2 regions of the Brevibacillus sp. DP1.3A genome follow, and region 1 is predicted to be linked to the other one. Evidence: a T-box and tRNA genes for the amino acid it is inferred to sense, from the RefSeq annotation. Region 1 holds a T-box; the other holds one or more tRNA genes.
The links. The T-box of region 1 lies ahead of ileS (isoleucine--tRNA ligase). A T-box ahead of a tRNA ligase gene usually reads a tRNA of that ligase, here a tRNA-Ile.
Positions count from the first base shown of each region.

Region 2: it has a tRNA-Ile gene. The T-box ahead of ileS (isoleucine--tRNA ligase) is inferred to sense a tRNA for this amino acid. The anticodon was not compared.

Region 1 is NZ_CP085876.1:5,070,878-5,082,794, reverse strand. It holds gene HP399_RS23240 (Lrp/AsnC family transcriptional regulator) at 1-70, opposite strand, end outside; gene HP399_RS23235 (serine hydrolase domain-containing protein) at 244-1,416, shown strand; gene HP399_RS23230 (MFS transporter) at 1,627-2,739, shown strand; partial or broken gene HP399_RS23225 (IS3 family transposase) at 3,085-3,250, shown strand; gene HP399_RS23220 (RrF2 family transcriptional regulator) at 3,599-4,036, shown strand; gene HP399_RS23215 (IDEAL domain-containing protein) at 4,099-4,488, shown strand; gene HP399_RS23210 (thioredoxin family protein) at 4,518-5,081, shown strand; gene HP399_RS23205 (MFS transporter) at 5,114-6,319, shown strand; T-box leader at 6,375-6,633, shown strand; gene ileS (isoleucine--tRNA ligase) at 6,703-9,783, shown strand; gene HP399_RS23195 (Gfo/Idh/MocA family protein) at 9,999-10,973, shown strand; gene HP399_RS23190 (TetR/AcrR family transcriptional regulator) at 11,053-11,643, opposite strand; gene HP399_RS23185 (DUF2306 domain-containing protein) at 11,793-11,917, shown strand, end outside.
Region 2 is NZ_CP085876.1:2,302,618-2,310,975, forward strand. It holds gene HP399_RS10730 (YitT family protein) at 1-277, shown strand, start outside; gene HP399_RS10735 (MBL fold metallo-hydrolase) at 307-1,236, shown strand; gene HP399_RS10740 (hypothetical protein) at 1,206-1,568, opposite strand; gene HP399_RS10745 (PHP domain-containing protein) at 1,675-2,520, shown strand; gene HP399_RS10750 (DUF3995 domain-containing protein) at 2,587-3,009, opposite strand; gene HP399_RS10755 (TetR/AcrR family transcriptional regulator) at 3,117-3,632, opposite strand; gene HP399_RS10760 (GNAT family N-acetyltransferase) at 3,904-4,359, opposite strand; gene HP399_RS10765 (YjcG family protein) at 4,438-4,947, opposite strand; gene HP399_RS10770 (hypothetical protein) at 5,093-5,251, shown strand; gene HP399_RS10775 (alpha/beta hydrolase) at 5,254-5,958, opposite strand; gene HP399_RS10780 (phosphatidylglycerophosphatase A family protein) at 6,135-6,728, shown strand; tRNA gene HP399_RS10785 (tRNA-Ile) at 7,089-7,165, shown strand; tRNA gene HP399_RS10790 (tRNA-Val) at 7,191-7,266, shown strand; gene HP399_RS10795 (hypothetical protein) at 7,725-8,018, opposite strand; gene HP399_RS10800 (hypothetical protein) at 8,015-8,358, opposite strand, start outside.

The DNA of each region.
Region 1 (11,917 bases):
CGAGGTCAGTCATGGAAATCCTCGCTTGGTTTTGCAGGTGGTAAAGGATTTGCTTATCAACGTGATCCATCAATATCGTCTCCTTTTGATTTATAAGTATTTGCTATCAAACTTCTTGAATTTATTCGTGAAGAAGCACATCTAACTTGATTACGTTATGTAATTACCTTAACTAATTTTATAAAATTAACTTACAATAGTAAAGCGGTGAAGGCTTTAACTATTTCGAAAGGATGAAAAGAGTTGAGTACACTTTATGCAAGAAAAAATGATCTGGAACATTTGGCAGATCGTATTGATGAGGTCATCGAGCGAACGCTGTACGAGAAGCGATTGGTTGGTGCGGTCATTAAAGTAGCGATAGATGGGGAACTGGTTTATAGCCGTGCAGCCGGTTTTGCTGACCGAGAGGAAAATCGGCCCATGAGAGAAGAGACGTTATTCCGGCTGGCATCGGTAACGAAACCCATCGTTTCAACGGCTGCTCTCGTGCTCGTTGCGCAAGGGAGGTTACAACTTGACGACCGCGTTGATCGTTGGCTGCCGGAGTTTCGGCCGCGTTTGCAAAACGGTGAGTACGCAACAATAACAGTTCGACACCTAATGACGCACACCGCGGGTCTGACATACCGCTTCTTTCAAGAGGAAAATGGTTCCTATCAACGAGCCGGGGTATCGGATGGCATGGATCAGTCGGTTATCACGCTGGAAGAAAACTTGCGCCGGATAGCCTCTGTTCCCCTTCTCTCTACGCCGGGAACCGAGTGGAGATATTCCATTGCGACCGATGTGTTAGGGGCAGTCATTGCAAAAGTTACAGAAACACCGCTTGATGAGGCTATTCATTCGCTGGTAACAGGACCGCTTACGATGCATGATACGGGTTTTACTGCAATAGACCCCGAAAGACTTGCAACGGCTTATGCCAATGATCTGCCAGAGCTTCGACCTTTGCTTGATCCCGACCACCTTCCGTTTATAGAGGGCACGGCGGGCTTCCGGCTTTCCCCTGGTCGGGCACTTGATAGCGCAGCTTTTCCTTCTGGCGGAGCAGGCATGGTTGGCAGTGCCGGGGATTTTCTACAATTGCTGGAAGCATTGCGCAAGGGAGGATCTCCGCTTTTGTCAGAGTCTTTGGTTCGCGAATTGACCACCAATCAGATTGGTGATCTGCCAATGGCCTATTGGCCAGGTCGCGGGTTTGGTCTTGGTTTTACGCTACTCAAGGATCCTGTCGCCGCAAACACCCCTGAATCTCCGGGCACATGGCGTATGGGGGGCACATATGGTCACTCATGGTTTGTCGATCCCTTGCAGCGGCTCAGCGTCGTGGCGTTCACCAATACCGCTCTGGAAGGCATGTCCGGCCAGTTTACGGTTGACCTTTGTGAAGCTGTATATAACAGGAATAAGTAATCGAAAACGAACACAAGAGCCTTGGTCTAGAAGGAACAAGCCAAGGCTCTTGTACAGAATTTGAATAAACCGGACTGTACAGCAATCGTTTCATGTCAAACCGTAAAGAGAGGTGCTTACGTCATATACCATCATACTACCCCGACAAAGAGTGTCTCCGGTGCTCTCCAATCCGACAGTCTTCCCTGGTCCGGCTTACTGGCCCTTGCTATGGCGGGATTCGTCTGTATTCTCACCGAAACGATTCCGGCTGGCTTGCTGCTTCAGATAAGCGAGGGGCTTGGAGTATCGGAGGTCCTGGCGGGTCAGCTTGTCACCTTGTACGCCCTTGGCTCACTATCGGCTGCGATTCCATTGACAGCAGCGACGCGCGGATGGCGACGGCGACCGCTTTTACTGATGTGCATCCTTGGATTTTTCATTTTCAACTCGATCACCACTCTGTCTTCCAGCTATACGCTGACGCTGGTTGCTCGATTTTTCGCGGGTGTTTCCGCTGGCGTATTGTGGGGGATGATTGCAGGCTATGCTCGTCGGATGGTGCAAGAATCGCTGAAAGGGCGGGCAATGGCGGTGGCTATGGTAGGGACCCCTCTCGCTCTGGCGCTTGGTGTCCCTGCTGGAACATTTCTCGGTGCTCTTATTGGCTGGCGCTTGGTGTTCGGTATCATGTCACTACTGGCTCTGATGCTGGTTATATGGGTACTTTGGAAGCTGCCAGACTATCCTGGAGAGAATGTGGATAAACGGCTCCCCCTCCACCAGATCTTTGTTATCCCCGGGGTGAGGCCGGTACTGTTTGTCGTAATTACCTGGGTTCTAGCCCATAACATTCTCTATACTTATATTGCACCATATCTTGCTCAGGTTGGATTATCAGAGCGTATTGATTGGGTATTACTCATTTTTGGAATGACTTCGCTGGTTGGGATCTGGGGTATTGGTGTGTTGATTGATCGAAAATTACGACCTCTGGTTCTGATCAGCCTCATCGTATTCGCCACGGCGTCTGTTGTTCTTGGTATAGGCAGCGGCCATCCCATCGTGATTTATCTAATGGTAGCTCTGTGGGGATTGACGTTTGGAGGGGCAGCGACTTTGCTACAGACTGCACTAGCTGATGCTGCGGGCGAGAATGCAAATGTGGCCCAGTCCATGCTCGTGACGGCGTGGAACATGGCCATCGGTGGAGGCGGGATGTTGGGCGGAGTCCTTATCGAAATAATGGATCCCAGCTCCTTACCTTGGGCTTTGTTTATTTTGCTCATCCTTGCGCTTCTAGTAGCTTGGCGTGCAAGCAAGCACGGATTTCCTTCAAAATGAAGACCTAGCTCTAGACAGGACAGGATACCTTCTATCCTATTTGCGTTTACAACTAATAAAAACGGCGATAATCCAGGTGTTCGTAGAAAATAAAGTAGACTATTCAATACTTCCGTACAAAAAGTCAGTCCAGCCACTGAACTGCACCCCATTTGTTAGACACACCTAACAATTGGAGGTGCAGTTTTTTTATGGCTAAATTTTCTGCGGACGATAAGTTATCAGCAGTTCTACGCTATGTAGTCGGCAAAGAAACTCATGCTTCCATCGCTGCTTCTATTGGTGCAACGAAAAGTGAATCATTCAGAAAAGCCTATACAGGGTAGCGGAATCTTGGGCAAGAGCGAGTTAGCCTTAAAAAGTATGGTTCGCATGAAAAAATATCGTTCTTATAAGGGGAAAGTTGGCAATATAACCCCGAATGGTTTTGGACCGTAACTTTCGAGCTGAAAAACCAAATCAGAAGAGGGTAACGGATATTACGGAGTTTAAGCTATTTGATCACTCGCTCTCGGCATAATCTGTATTCAAGATATCATCTTTCAGTAGCAGTTTGAGCTGTCTTCTTTACGTTTCAACAAATATACTTGCCATCATTTGAGATACGGTTCTCCGCGCTTTATCTTAAGCTAATCTACCGGTTAGCGTAGTGACGCATCGTCAGTCTAATACTATATTTTCTGAGTCTACAAACATTATTTTCTTCGAACATCTGGAAAACATGTGCCTTCGCTTCCCCCCGACCACCGCAGATTGAAATCCTCCGGCTTTTTAAAAAGTTTGCCCCCACACAATTGTTGACATTCGTAACTGTACGAATTATTATTACAGTACTCTTCGCAAGGAGGCCGTCTGTGACGTGAATAGTGAATTTACCATAGCTGTTCACAGCTTGGCTTTGTTGGCTCATATCCCAGAGCATATGGCAAGCAGTGAGCTTATCGCAAAAAATGTATGTACGAATCCTGCCAGAATTCGCAAAATCATGAGCATTCTGCGTAAGAACGGGTTTGTGAAGACCAAAGAGGGAATTGGCGGCGGTTATATACTTGCGTGCGACCCGAATGAGGTCACCTTGGCCGAGATATATCGTTCGATCTCGAATGGTACACTGAAGCCGCACTGGTGTTCGGGAGATCCGCAAGAAGCGTGTCAGGTTTCTGCGAATATGCACGGAGTCATGGATCAGATTTTTACCGAAGCAGAGATGTACTTTACAAAGTATTTGGAACAAATCACGATCCAGACTGTATTAGATAAAGTCCGTCAAGGATGTCAGGAGAATTCGCAACAGTAACCATACAAATTTTTAACATGGAAACTGTAATAATTTCCGTTACAATTAGGAGGTGCACGGGAATGAATCGAGATGAGTTATTGGAAGTCGGAGAATGGATATTAGGCAAAACCAAATTCGGCGAGTTAGTTCAAGGCTTCGTCGAAACAGATGATTCATTGCGAGGTACCGCGAAAGTTTATGTGGTTCAATGCGACAACGAAGAGACGATCGGCAAGCAGGTGGTGATTCCAAGACAGTGGATGGAACGCATTCCGGTAGGTTCTTTTGATGATGAAGAGCACATGCATGATCTGATCGACCTCGCCCTCGCAACCAAAGATAGAGAGTGGTTTATGGACCTGGCTGCCAAGGCAAGCACCATGAAACAGACGTCAGGGAAAGAAGCCCGCAAAACAAGAAGCTCTTCCATTCGCAATCGCTTGGGAACTTCTGCTATTTGGGAGCAATAATTTTTCACTATACAGGAGGAGTACGGAGTATGTCTAACGTGAATCATAACAGTTGGTTTGAAAAAGGAATGAGCTTTGCTGCGTACAAAGAAAGCATGGACGTCAACAAAGAAGAGCTGTCCCGCGTATACGATCAGCTCACATTTACTGACGAAGATCTGGCTGTCTGGAAGGATCTCTCCCAGCGCAATTGGAAAGGGGTCGTGCTGACCGCAGACTGGTGTGGGGATGCTTCCTTGTGCGTTCCTGTCATTCAGCGAATTGCCGAGGAAAGCAACATCGAATTGCGCTTTCTCATCCGTGACGAAAATCTGGAGCTGATGGATCAATACCTGACCAATGGCACAGCACGTGCCATCCCGATCTTTATTTTCCTCGACCAGGATGGCTACGAGGCAAGAGTTTGGGGACCGCGTTCTCCAGAAGTGCAGGAAATGATTACGACTGCCCGTGCAGGATTGCCGGCTGCAGACGCTCCTGATTTTGAGGAAAAGCAAAAGGAGCTGTACCGCAACTTCAAGCAACAGATTTCAACAGACCCTGCCATGTGGCGCACGGTGATTGAAAGTGTGAAAGCGAAGCTGCAAGGCTAAAGAGAAAAATCTATAAGGATAGGACTGGATAAATGAATATGAATGCACAAGAGAATAGTCAGCGACCGATTCTCTTCCTGATGATCAACATGTTTATCGCCATGCTGGGAATTGGCTTGATTATTCCGATTTTGCCCGAGTTTCTCAAAGAGTTCGGCGCGGGTGGGGAGACGGCTGGATACTTGGTGGCGGCCTTTGGTGTGACCCAATTTCTGTTTTCTCCGATTGCGGGGGAATGGTCGGATAAGTACGGGCGAAAAATCATGATTGTAATGGGACTCGTCCTGTTTACGATCTCCAATCTGGTATTTGCCTTGGCTGAACAAACTTGGGTGCTCTATCTTTCTCGTCTGATCGGCGGGATCGGGGCAGCAGCGATGATTCCGTCGATGCTGGCGTATGTAGCTGACATTACGACAGAGGATAAACGTGGAAAAGGATTGGGGATGCTTGGAGCTGCCATGTCGCTCGGATTTGTTATCGGGCCTGGTATTGGCGGATTTTTGGCAGAGCTTGGCTTGCGTATGCCGTTCTATATTTCCGCGGCAGTTGGTGCGGTAGCCACACTTGGTTCCATCTTTTTCTTGTCAGAATCACTTCCTAAGGAAAAGCAGCTCGCGGCACGAAACGCCAAAGAGAAGCAGGAAAACATCTTCGCACAACTCGGCAAGTCATTTCAATCGTCGTACTTCATCATGCTGGTGCTGGTCTTTACGATGACGTTTGGCTTGGCGAACTTCGAAGTTATCTTCCCGCTGTTCGTCGATGCGAAGTTCGCTTATACTCCGCGCGATATTTCCATTATTATCACAGTGGGAGCACTTGCCGGTACGATTGTGCAGGCAGCGCTGATCGGCAAGCTCATTACTCGTTTTGGCGAGAAGAAGCTCATTAATGTGACGTTCTTCTTGTCTGCTGTATCGATGGTGATGATGCTATTGTCCGGTAACTTCTGGTATATGCTGATTATGACGGTTATCTTCTTTACCCTGACGTCGATTATGCGTCCAGCGATCAACACGCTGATCTCCAAGCGAGCAGGGGATGAACAAGGCTTCGTAGCAGGGATGAACAATGCCTACATGAGTCTGGGGAATATTTTTGGCCCAGCAGTGGCAGGTACGCTGTACGGGGTTCATTTGAACGCACCGTATTTGTTCGGCGCGATTATCCTGGTTCTCAGCTTGTTCTTGTCGCAGGTGGAAAGCCGTCGCAGCGTGAAGCGCGTCGTGGCCTAACCCTTGACAGTTTTTAGAAACCAGTGTAAAAAGTAAAGTAACAACAATAACACCAACAAATTCATTGACGAGAAAGAGTAAGCTAATCCCCTTGTTCCCCAGAGAGTTGGCCCTTGTGCTGAAAGCCAACGTTCAAGACTTAGCCAAAAATCCTCTCCGAGAAGGAAAGCTGAAGCATCTGGAGTAAGCTGACCCGGAATCCCACCGTTACAAGGGACGCGTATGATGGTACGTAGTAGAGGTGCCGAAATGACATGCTTGCATGAAGATTTCGGAACAAGGGTGGTATCGCGAGATCAAATCTCGTCCCTTAGGGGGCGGGATTTTTTTGCGTTCTATGAACCTACACTTCTACGCAAACTACAGAAGAAGGAGTGTACATGATGAGGAAAGTAGACGTAAAAGAAAAAGCAAGGACACGAGAGTTACGCATTCTGGATCAGTGGAGGGAAGATGACACATTCCGCAAGTCGATGGACAATCGGCTAGGAAAGCCTAATTTCGTCTTTTATGAAGGTCCACCGACCGCCAACGGACAGCCGCATATCGGTCACGTGCTCGGACGGGTCATCAAGGATTTCATCGGACGTTACAAAACGATGTCCGGTTACCGTGTCGTCCGCAAAGCAGGCTGGGATACACATGGTCTCCCGGTAGAGCTTGGGGTGGAGAAACGACTCGGCATTTCCGGCAAGCAGGAGATCGAAAACTACGGAGTGGCCAAGTTCGTCGAGGAGTGCAAAAACAGCGTATTTGAGTACGAAAAGCAATGGCGCGAGTTGACGGAAGGCATCGCTTACTGGACAGATATGGAGCATCCATATGTCACCTTGACCAACGATTACATCGAAAGCGTCTGGCACATCCTTTCTGAAATTCATAAGAAAGAACTGCTGTACAAAGGACATCGTGTCAGTCCGTATTGCCCGGATTGCCAGACGACACTCAGCTCCCATGAAGTGGCGCAAGGCTATGAAGACGTGAAGGACTTAAGTGCGACCGTCAAATTCAAAAGCAAGACAAACGAGGACATCTTTCTCGCGTGGACGACGACACCATGGACACTTCCAGCAAACGTGGCATTGGTTGTTAACAAAGAGCTCGATTACGTGCGGGTGAAGCACAAGGATGAAGTGTACGTCGTAGCAAAAAATCTCGCGGAGAAAGTGTTCAAGGAAGACTACGAGGTTTTGTCCACGCACAAAGGGGCAGAATTCGTCGGTACCCCGTATGAACCGCCTTTTGGCTATATTAAGGTAAACCATGGACATATCGTCGTCGATGCGGACTATGTCAGTGATACGAGCGGAACTGGCATTGTGCATACTGCGCCAGCGCACGGGGAGGATGACTATCGCACGACCCGTCAGCATGGTCTTGATTTCGTGAACGTCGTGAATTTGGCTGGCCGCTATACCGATCAAATCTCAGATTTCGCGGGTCGCTTCGTCAAGGATTGCGACGTCGATATCGTAAAGGATCTGTCTCATCGCGGACTGTTGTTTTCCAAGGAGCGTTACGAGCATAGCTATCCGTTCTGCTGGCGCTGCAAATCGCCACTGCTCTACTACGCGATGGAGAGCTGGTTCATCAAAACGACAGCGATCAAGGATCAGCTGATCGAAAACAACAGCAAGATCGAATGGTATCCAGGCCATTTGCGCGAAGGGCGCTTCGGGAAATTCCTCGAAGAGCTCGTAGACTGGAATATCAGCCGCAATCGGTATTGGGGGACGCCGCTCAATTTATGGCTTTGTCAGGATTGTGGCTGCGAATATGCGCCAGGCAGTGTAAAAGAGCTGCGTGAGAAGTCTGTGGCGCCACTCGACGAGAATCTGGAGCTGCACAAGCCGTTTGTGGATAATGTGAAGCTGCATTGCTCTTGCGGCGGTACGATGGAGCGGACCCCTGAGGTCATTGATGTGTGGTTCGACAGTGGTTCGATGCCGTTTGCTCAGTACCATCATCCATTCGGCGACGAAAAGGTATTTCAGGAGCAGTACCCTGCCGACATCATTTCGGAAGGAATCGATCAGACGCGGGGCTGGTTCTTCAGCTTATTGGCAGTTTCAACTTTGTATAACGGAAAAGCCCCTTACAAGGCGGTCATCTCTACCGGTCACGTTTTGGATGAACACGGTCAAAAGATGTCCAAAAGCAAAGGAAACGGGATCGATCCGTGGGAGGTTATCGAGGAGTTCGGTGCAGATGCGTTCCGGTGGGCACTCTTGTCTGACAGTGCGCCGTGGAGCAGCAAGCGGTTCTCCAAGCGGATCGTCGCCGAGGCGAAGTACAAAGTGATCGATACGATCCATAACACTCATGCTTTTTATTCGTTATACGCCTTGATCGATGCATTCAAGCCAGAAGAGCATCTGCCACAACCGCCTGTGAATGAATTGGATTGTTGGATACTATCCCGCTTGAATACCACCTTGCAGCACGTGGAAAAAGGTCTGGAAACCTACGATTTCATGAATCCGGCTGGGCATATCGAAGCGTTCGTCGACGAGCTGAGCAACTGGTACATCCGTCGTTCGCGGGATCGTTTCTGGAGCAGCGGGATGACTCCTGACAAAGTATCTGCTTACCAGACCCTGCGGGAAGTGTTGCTGACGCTGGCGAAGATGATCGCACCATACGCACCGCTGATCGCAGAAGATATGTATGGTAATCTGGGTGGAGAAGGCAGTGTTCATTTGACTGACTATCCGAAGGTGAACACAGAAGCAATCGACGCAACCCTTGAGCGGGACATGGAAACGGCTCGACACATCGTGGAGCTGGCTAGAAATGTCCGCAACGAAACTGGACTCAAGACCAGACAGCCTCTGTCCGAGCTGATCGTATCGATGGAGCAGCCATTTAACCTTGAGAGATTTGCTGGCATTATCCAAGACGAGATCAATGTGAAAAACATTCGGGTGGAGCAAAGCGACAGCAGCTTCGTGACGTATCATTTCAAGCTCAACCTGAAGGTAGCTGGGAAAAAATACGGCAAGCACGTTGGGCCAATCCAAGGGTATCTAAAAGAATTGAACGCAGCCGATGCACAGAAAGCGGTGGACAATGGCTACCTGGATGTAGAGGTCGCAGGCGAGAGCGTGCGGCTTACACTAGATGAGTTGCTCGTGGAAAAGCAAGGGAAGCAAGGCTTCGCTTCTGCATCTGGCTATCAGCTCCACGTGGCCTTGAATACGACACTCACAGAAGAGCTTGAGCAAGAAGGCTTGGTTCGAGAAATCATCCGTGTCATCCAGGATGCACGCAAAAAGCTGGATTTGCCCATCGATAAACGTGTCCAGCTCACACTGGATGTGGGCGATGAGCTACGAGCAGCATTGGAGCGTTTTGATCATGTTTTGCGTGAGAGTGTACTCGTTTCGGATGTGTCGTTTGCGAAAGCAGCAGATATGGAGACCGTTTCGTTTGGAGACAAAACATTTGGTTTACACATCGTGTAACAAAGCGGTTGGATAAAGAAACAGCTAGGGAACATGGTTGGTATACCGGTTCTCTAGCTGTTTTCTTCAGTCATGTAACATCTCTGGGTCAAACCATACGTCTTCATAATCGTCCGCAACTGACAATCTGAGCTTTTCAGAAGGAATGTTCAGATGAATGGAGAAAGGGGTAGAGGCACGAAGACGAACATTCACCAGGAAGAGAGGAAATGCAGATGGACCAAGTGAAATGGAACGTTGGGGTGATTGGCGCAGGCGTCATGGGCGAACGCATGATGAATGCTATCCGTACCCACGAAAAATTTCGAGTAGCCGCAGTGAGTGATGTATCGGCGGAAAGAGCACAGGAAGCCGCGCAAAAGTCCGGTGATGTGCCTTGGTACACAGATTATAAGGAATTATTGAAAAAGGTAGAGCTGGACGTCATCTATTTGGCAGTTCCTCCCAAATTCCATCACGCCATTGCTCTGGATGTGCTGGCGCACAAAAAGCATTTACTCTGCGAAAAGCCGTTGGCTAATTCGTTGACAGAAGCGCAAGAAATGTTGGAAGCAGCAAATGACGCAGGGGTTGTCCATGCGATGAACTTCCCGCTCTACTATCAAGGTGTTTTTCCTGAGCTCTCACGCAGACTCGAAGAAATCGGAGATATCCGACGCATCGATATCTTGACGCATTTTCACCAGTGGCCGCGTCCATGGCAGCAAACACCTTGGCTGGCTGGTCGTGAGCAAGGCGGCTTCATCCGTGAAGTGCTCCCTCATTTCACTCACCTGACTTACGCGCTCTTCGGAGATTTGCATGTAGTACGCTCAGAGGTAGATTATCCAGCAGATCCTGCGCTATGCGAGACAGGTGTATCGGCTTTCCTACGTCTGACAGATGGTACCCCGGTTACGATCAATGGCTTGGCGGGTATCGCGCACCAAGAGCATTTGGATTATCGCGTGTACGGGTCAAAAGGGACGCTGAGTGTCGTGAACTGGAGCAATCTGTTTGTGGGTGGACACGGCGAAGCGCTCGTTCCGGCTGAAATTCCACAGCAAGACCGTCTCTCCCTGTTGTTGGATGAGCTGTCCATTGCCATTAACGGTGGGGACGCTAGACTGGTTACGTTTGAGACAGGCGTGAAAGTACAGCAAGTGCTGGAAGCATTGCTTGGACATGAAAAAGTACACTACATCAAATAGAATTTAGCAGGAACAGTCCATGAAAATAGAGCAGTTGGGCAGGGGTATCACATCCTGCGCGACTGCTCTTTTCTTTTTGCTATGGCTCGTATGTCTGTAAAAGCTGCTCTATATGCTTGATGGCAAAATGGACATGCTTGTTATCGCGGGTGAGTCTGCTTGCCATTATGGCTCCTTCAATGGAAGAGAAGATAACCGAAGCGACTGCTTCTGCGTCCATTTCAGCACGAAATTCTCCCTGGGAGATTCCTTCTTCCAGCAACCCTTGCATGAACGATATGGTCTCTTGGTAAGCGGCGACGGCATAGTTGCGAAGAACAGGGAACGAATGGTCGCTTTCGACGGCTGTGTTGAGAAGCGGGCAGCCGCCTTGGAGCGGGGGATTGTTTACCGCATCAGAATATACCTTTGCCATGGCTACGAGTTTTGCAGTGGCTGTGTCCTGTTTTTCTAGCGCAGCCGCAAAATGTTCATTCAATACTTCACCAGCATATTTGAAGGCCTCGATTGCTATTTCATCTTTACTGGCAAAACCTCTGTAGAGAGCGCCTTTGGTAAGTCCCGTGGCATCCATGATGTCTTGCATGGAGGTTCCTGTATAACCGTTTTGATTAAACAGCTCGGCTGACTTCTGGATAATATGCAGCTTTGTTTTTTCGCCTTTTCGCATCGCGATAGTCCTTTCATTCGGCCAACACGGTCTATATTCGTCCAAGTTATTGTAACATTTCTCTCATGTACGAAAGAAGGCATTCATGTAAAATCAAAAGAGACCGAACTGTCCGGTCTCAAAAATTGAACAAAGGGTTGTGTGACAGGATGAACCGTATCAAACCGTATTCGATTGTCATTTTCGTCGCTTGTATAGCGATCACGTATGCACTTGTGCAAAACTTTCTCATCGATCCAGAAGCGAAAGGCTTTCTCAGTCACAAGTCTGATTA
Region 2 (8,358 bases), 2.8 Mb from region 1:
GCGCGTTGCTTTGCTGATCTTTCTAATTGATGGGTTGATCGTACTCTGCTCGATTCAAACGATCGGGATGGAGAGAATGATATTCTCTTTGCTGACAATCGTTGCCGTTGCGGCGACTACGCATATGTTCAGTGGACTCGGACGACCTCTGCCACCGTATACGATCATTGGCCCGCTTTTTTCTCATAAAATGGAGGGTCGCTCGTCGCGGCTCCAGGTAAACACGAACACGAGATATAGGAACAGGAAGGGGAAGGCGATATTTTGGAGAAAATAAATAGGAAAAGGATGAAATGAGGGACTGTTTTGTCTGGACAAGCATTTCAAATGATAACGGAGCATGTTGGATATTTTCCCGGTCATGTTAACATAGGCCTTGTTATTGGTGAGCATGGAGCGATCTTGATTGATTCAGGTCTGGATACCCAGAACGCAAAAAAAATCAAGAAAGGACTGGACGCTATCGCCCAGCCCTTGTGTGCAATCATTCAAACACACTCTCATGCCGACCATTTCGGTGGCAACGCCTACTTGCTCGGATGCTGGCCCGAAGCAAGGGTCTATGCGCCACCGCTGGAAGAGGCGATCATTCGGAATCCGATACTTGAGCCTATTTACTTGAACATGGGTGCAGCACCACTTGAGGATCTCAAAAACAAGTTTTTGTTGGCGCAACCTTCTCGGGTGGACCACCACCTTCCACTAGATGAAGGGATCGAAATTGCTGGCGTACCTTTCTATATCCTTTCTCTGCCGGGGCATAGCTGGCAACAGGTTGGCGTCGTCTGTGACGAGATTTGCTTCGCTGCCGACAGTTATTTAGGCGAAGAGGTTTTGGAAAAGCACAAGCTGCCGTTTCTTGTGGATGCGCATGAGACCCTACTCAGTCTTCATAAGCTGCTTGCAACCAACTACAAGGGATACTTGCCTGGGCACGGAGCATATACCACCACCTCTCATGATGCCGTGAACAAAAATATTGCTTGGCATGAGCGGATTTTCTCGGTGATCTGCAACATTTTAGTAGAGGAGAGGACACCAGAAGAAGCGTTAACTCTCCTGTGTGAGCGTTTACACATTTCCATAGAAAATGCTTCGAGCTACGTCCTGTTTCGGACGGCGTTTATGGGTTACTTGGTCGGGCTGCAGAAAACAAAGAGGGTGGCATACCGGTTTGAACATAATCGGTGGTTGTGGAGAACCGTTCAGGATGGAGCGGAGGGAGCAGACAGGTAATCGGCGATTTCTGCTAGCTTATGCTCTGCAGCTTCGCGGACGGCCTTGGGAATGAAAAAAACTTCTTCGGATGTGGTGTTCATATAGAACTTTGCTTCTAAATACGGATGACCCAGTTTGACATTCAGTTCCCCTTTTCCGGTTGTTGTGCTGGTGTAGTTCGTAGGGATACGCAAAAAATACGCGCTGCTACTGGCGGAATCGTACATGACGACATCGTACGTGGGCATACTGTCCCCGCCTGATCGATGAAAGCCTTGTTGTCGCAGCATTTTGTCAACATAAGAGAGTGGCTGAACGACACCGGTAAGGGTCTTGTTTTTTAACCGCATGGACATCCTCCTCGGTTCAACCATTGAGAAATCAAGCTTACTCCAATACTATGTACGGCAATACCGATTCAGACTTGTAGAAAAAGAAAAGAAGGAGTGGACGAGGATGCAACTTATGGCAGATTTGCATACACATACAAAAGCGTCAGACGGTACCTGCGAGCCTGCGGAAAACGTACGTTTGGCGAAGGAGGCGGGACTTGCTGCACTGGCAATCACGGATCACGACACGGTAGCAGGGATTCCAGAAGCAATGGAGGCTGCCCGCGCACTCGACGTGGAAATCATTCCGGGAGTCGAAGTGAGCTCCGTAGGGAAGGGGCAGGATATTCACGTTCTTGGCTATTTTGTCCCGTATGAAGACCCAGCTTTTGAAGAGCGTCTCTTCCGTTTGCGAGAGACAAGGCATGAGCGTAACCAACTATTAATAGCACGGCTACAGGAGCTCGGTATCGACATTTCATTGGAAAAGGTATACCGCCGCAAGCAGGGCACGGACAAAAACATCGGGCGACCACATATTGCTGAAGAACTGATAGAGCTGGGGGTCGTTTCTACGATTGAGGAAGCCTTCGATAAGTACTTGGGCAAAGGGGGAGCGGCTTATGTCAATCCTCCACGCATTACCCCGCAGGAAGCAATCACGCTGATCAAAGAGGCTGGCGGAGTGGCGGTGCTGGCTCATCCGGGTCTGTATGACGATGATGAGCTGGTCCAGGAGTTGATTATATTCGGATTGGACGGGATTGAAGTCAATCACCCGGATAACGATGAGGTCCAAAAAATGCGCTACAGCAAGTGGGCAGCACAACACGGGCTTGTTGTAACGGGCGGTTCTGATTTCCATGGCTGGCGTGGAGAGGAGCCGTTTCATGCGATGCTTGGCTCTCATACCGCAGCGATGGATGCTGTTGAACAGCTACGTGCGATTGCGGCGAAGCGGAAGGTATAATTCATTCATCCATACGTAACGGAAACGACCCTCTTCGCTTTTATGGGAAGAGGGTTTTTGGTGAGCTTAAAACAATGCGAGCAGAAAGGATATTCCTAACCACAAGCATAGAGGGCTGAACAATGCTGTATCTTGACGGGCAAACTTCGTATTTTTTACTTTTTTAAAAAAGCCAATGTAGTTGAAGTCTCCTACAGCGCGCAGGACAAATACAGCTGCACAGATCATGCATCCCCATTGAATCAAAGAAGGGGCTATTACGGGCGAGAGATAACCGCTCTGGGCGAGCAAAATGTAACCGGCAAAAGCCAATAAGCAGGCAACGACGATCGTTCCGCCTTTCCCAGGGGAAAAAGTTCGGCGTGAATGATCGGCTGTTGTGGGGATGACGGAATCGGTCCCCCATTTTCCTCCGAAGGCCCAATAAAAATGCAGCAAGGACACGATAACTAAGAAGATAGCAGATGAGATAGGGAAAACATGCGTCATGGGAATACCTCCTATTGATTCATAAGGTTTTTGCGGAAGATACGTATCCGTATGTTTTGGGTGAAAAAATTCCTGCGCAAGACAATCTGTCAGGCAGGAAGGGGTAATCAAATCCAAGTCATAAAATGATGCAAGGGTGCGGACATATCAAAAGGCGCTTCCAGCTCTCTGCGCACGAGCCAACCAATATAGAGGAGGTACGCGAGCTGAGCACGTGTCTTTGCATCAGTGGGAGCCAGCCCTTTTTTCTCATACAAAGAGGCAACGAAGCCGATCCTGCGCTTCTCGATTTCCACGAGACGTTTGGAAAGGGCAGGATGTTGCTTCGCCCAGTTGTAGATAGCGGCTTCGATTTTTCGCTCGCTGCTAAAAACGCTCAACAACAGCTGTTCCAACGACATGTTGTCCGAGTGTGGCGCTCGAATGATCCGCTCGGTCGCATGCTCCTCCCAATAATCGACCATGGAGTCCAGTAACGCTTGACGATCTGAAAAGTGATGATAAAAGCTCCCTTTGCTGATCTTCAGTTTTCTGGCGAGAGGTTCCACACGGACAGTGTCAATACCTGCTTCAGCCAACATATCGAGCCCTGCCCGAATCCAATCTTCACGTACGTATTGCATGGTTCACCTCAAAAGATACGGTATCGTATGTTTCTAGTTCCATGTTATTCCACGGTGTGTGATGTGTCAAGAAGCATTGATTTTTGTATTGAGAAAGTAGCAGAGGGCTACGGTGATGACTCTTTTGAACGAGTGATTAGGCAATCCGGAAACCGCAGGTGATTTCATACCTTTATCGGGTACCAATGAAAAACAACCTCTCTTCGCATGATGATCATAGCGAAAACGAGGTTGTTTTCCGACTAGGGGATTGAGTTGCACGCAGCTTCAGTTATTCGCGAAAGGATTTTACCATCGCAATATGCTCGATACCCGCATCGTCGAATAAGTCGCCAAAAGGTTCATAGCCGAGCTTTTCATAAAACCGTTGGGCGTGCGTCTGTGCGTTCAGCTTCAAGCTGTCATACTCGTGCTGTTTGGCTAGCTCTTCCATAGCGAGCATGATTTGGCGGCCTAGCCCGGTACCGCGTTCTGTTTTAGCAACCGCCACCCGTTCAATTTTTCCCACGCCAGGTGCGTAGGTACGGATACGGCTCGCGCCCACTGGCTTTCCATCGCGGTAGGCCACAAAATGAATCGTCCCACCATCCAGTGTGTCATGCTCATCTATTTCCAACTCTTCCGGTACTTCCTGTTCCTCGATGAAAACGACTCGGCGTACAGACAGGGCATCCGCCAATTCTTGTTCAGTGGTGACTTTTTGGATCTGGTAGGTTTGCAGGTTCATCGGTATTCGTCCTTTGTTAGAAAATATCCCTCCCTACGATGGATACGCAAGGAGGGTTGGTGATTGAGGAAAGGGTGTTTATTTTTTGAGAAGGAAAGTCTGGTAAACGCTCCAGATGCCATCCTCGAGCTGATAAATCAAGTGGAAGCGATCGATCTCGCTGTTCAGGTCAATTTTTGCCATGCTCAGTTGGCCGGTTACATCTCGCAGCTCATCGTCGGACAGGTCGCGCCCGATGGTCAGATGCGGTACGTATGCGTAGGTTTCTTTTTCATTCACACACTGATTAGCAATCTTTTGATGCAGCTCGTTAAATGGTTCTTTGTTTTGCACAGCCAAATAGATCACGTTGGTGGTAGGGTGGAAAGAAGATACTCGATGGAAATGAGCCGAAAAGCTGTCGGTAGAGGAGGCAACCTGCTCCAGATGGCTCACCAGCTCAGACAACTTGGCTTCGTCCAGCTCAAAGGCTTCCTTCAAACGGATATACGGAGGAACCAAAGCATAGCCCGGGTCATAACGTTTCCGGTAAGAGTTGGCTACTTCTTGCACCTTGCTAGATGGGAATATTACGATACTGTACATCATCAGAACCACTCCTCCTTACTATCTATCGTGCTCTACAAGAACTTATTTTAACAGAAAATTCTTCATTTGTGTAATGTTAAGCGTGGGTCCGTATATTCCTTGCGCCAAAGGAAAGACTGTGTAGTGCAAGGAGGTGCCGCACTGCATGTATACGGCTATGATGATCACATTCATTTTTCTCGTTCTGCTTCTACTGTCTGTGCTGACCTTCACCATCTTGACTGCGATACGAAAAGGAGAATTCGAAGAGGCACTCGTATCGACTATCAAGGATGAAGGTCCACAAGAAGAACAGCCACGGTAAGTTTACCCGTAAAGCGTCTTGAGCATACGCGGTAGATTGCGCTGCCAGTAGCCCCACGTATGGTCACCCTCAAACGTTTCATAAACGAGGGTGACTTTTTTCGTGCCCAAAATCTCGCGCAGTTCTTCATTCGCCGCTAGAAGATTCAAAGTGCCACGCCCCGTGCTTACTGCCGTTTCCTTTGTCCCAATTTCCAAATAAATGGTCTGCGGTACGGAAAAGTCAGCGTCAGCTACCAGACGATTTAGCTTTGCGTCCATGGCAATCGACTGGCAGGCAACTTGTCCAAACGTATGTGGATAGTTAAGAGCAGTGAACAGAGAGACAACCCCGCCCAAAGATTCGCCAAGAAGTGTTCGTGCGTTCCCTAAAGGATGTGTGGAGTAATGCGTATCGACATAGCTCACGACTTCTTCGGCGAGGAAGCGTCGGTAGGCCATGTGCTCTTTGCCATCCGGATGATAACGGTCATGCCGTTTGCTTTTCTCGACAGGGAGAAAGACAGCGATGATATCAGGCAGTTCTTTGTCCTGGTTCAATTGATCCAACAAAGTAGCCATCCTGCCCATTGCCAAGTAATCTTCTCCATCCTGTACGTAGAGGACGGGATACGAGTAGAGTGGCGAGTAGCGTTGGGGTGTGTAGACAACCAGCTTTTCCGGCGTCCCCAAATGCCGGCTTTTCAAGACGATTTCCTCAAGGGCCACTGCGGTGTCCTCCTTATTGGGATATTCTGTTCATTATTATACAGGAGGGAGCGTGCATGCCCAAGAGTTTGGGTGCAGGGTCAGGCAGTGGGCGAAAGATTGTCGCAATTTGGTCAGCGTGTGATACTATGGTAGGAAACGACTTCACTCGATTTGTGGAAGGGGTTGTCTCTTATATGAAGAAGCAAGTACACAGCATCGAAGTCAGAAACGCTGCTCTCGCACGTTTGGCAGAACGCGGAGTGACGTTGGATGATATCGCAGAGATCGTCTATCTCATGCAGTCGCCCTACCATCCAGATCTCACGATGGCACAGTGCATTGAGAGCGTGAAAGCGGTCTTGGAAAAAAGGGAAATGCAGCACGCCATCCTGGTTGGCGTTGAGTTGGATACGTTAGCAGAGAAGGGCCTCTTGTCCGAGCCGCTCCAATCCATCATCGCGTCAGATGAAGGACTATTCGGATGCGACGAAACATTGGCACTAGGCTCCGTGTTTGGATATGGAAGTATCGCTGTGACCACTTTTGGACATTTGGATAAGCACAAGGTCGGAGTGATTAAAAGGCTGGATACCAAGTCGGCAGAGGGACGCGTTCACACATTTTTGGACGACCTCGTGGCGAGTGTGGCAGCCAATGCATCTAGCCGCATGGCCCATCGGATGAGAGATGAGCAGGAGGCAGAATTGGCACGAAGTGAGGCGTTGAAGCAACAGGAAGCCGAGCTGCGTGTCGAGGAGAAAGGGAAAGGGACGGAGCAGGCGGGGTAGGTTAGGTTTGGGATGAGGGAGTTTGTTTCGATCGTTACCTAATTATCTTGTTTGTTTTAAACTCTATTGAATAGTTTTCAGCTTAGCAGGAGCCAATTCTTCACCGGTGTAGCTCATATGCTTGATGCGTCATGTATGATGTGATGCCATCATGTAGGTAATCCCCATGTTTTGTAGGGGATGTGGGCAGCAGCGGTGGGGAATGGCTTTTTACAAGGAAAAAACAAGCCTGATTTCACTGGGTTTTTTAGTGTTCTTTTGGTACGAGTGAAAATTTTTACAAGAAATTATTCATTTCCTCTTGAAATTCATTTTACGATACTGTATAGTAATAAATGTGATCGACGTCCGATACGATTCGGGCCCTTAGCTCAGTTGGTCAGAGCGGTCGGCTCATAACCGATTGGTCGTAGGTTCGAGTCCTACAGGGCCCACCATTAAACGATCACACACATATCCCATGATCCGGTAGCTCAGTTGGGAGAGCACCATCTTGACAGGGTGGGGGTCGCTGGTTCGAACCCAGTCCGGATCACCATAGTATGAACGTTAGAACCCTTGAGGAATCAAGGGTTTTTCTTATTTTACAATAGTTTCTAAAATGATGAGATGGCTTGATAAAACGGTTTTGGGGACAAATTGGGGCGGGGCATTCTAGGTTTCTTCTTTTATATTTCCCTGTTCTTTTCTTTGCGGGAAAACTTATCGCTTTCCTGCTGTTCGTTTCTTGACCTTTTTCGTAACGTGAACGTGTATATCGGCAGAAGTGGATGACCTTATATCAGCAGTGGCAATAAGTAAAATCGATCGTATGACCTAAATTGTGAGTACAGAGTCAAAGCCCCTTGGCTATTCACCAGGGGGCTTGTCCACACTTCAGTGTTTACACAAAACTTTTGACAGAGCCGAAATGCACTTCCGACTACCACTTAAGAATCCCACTGATTCCCAAGGTTTCGCTTGCCCCTAGGGGTGGGAGTCTCAAATACTCAACTGTTACTTTAGTACAATTTCCTTTTTCCATACCAATTTTTGATTTGCTTCGTTTTTAAAAGTGAGCGTTAGGACACCCTTCTGACCCTTCATCTTTTGAGCATCATAATTAAAACTGTGTATCTGCAAGGAGCCACCGATCGTAAAATTAGGTTCTGTACTCTCAGAAAAATCGTTTTCCGCCGCTTGTTCAACTGTATTCACAATTGTTTTCTCATTTGATTTCCATTCCATCTTCTCAAGTGTGTAACCTTTTTGGAATTTGTCTACGTAAAAAGTAAACGCATCTTTATTCATTGGATTGTAGCATCTTGATCGACTTTCACGCCGATCATCTTGTCGTTAATGGCATACACAGAGTACTGCTCTTTCGTATTTTCTTGTGTATTTTTTGGTGCAATCCAAGCCTCACCTGTTCCAACCATTACCCCGGTATATTCCACAAAAAGCTCATTCACTTTTTGGTTTAAAAAAGCATCCTTGACGTTTTTGGTTAAAATTTGATCATATTTTTGGATAAATTCTTGCTTGGTTTTAATTATTATATCTATGTCTTCACCGTTCTTTTCGCTACTTACAGTCAACGGGAATTCGAAACGATTCGCCACACTATTTTTGTCTCCAGCTTTTATCTCTT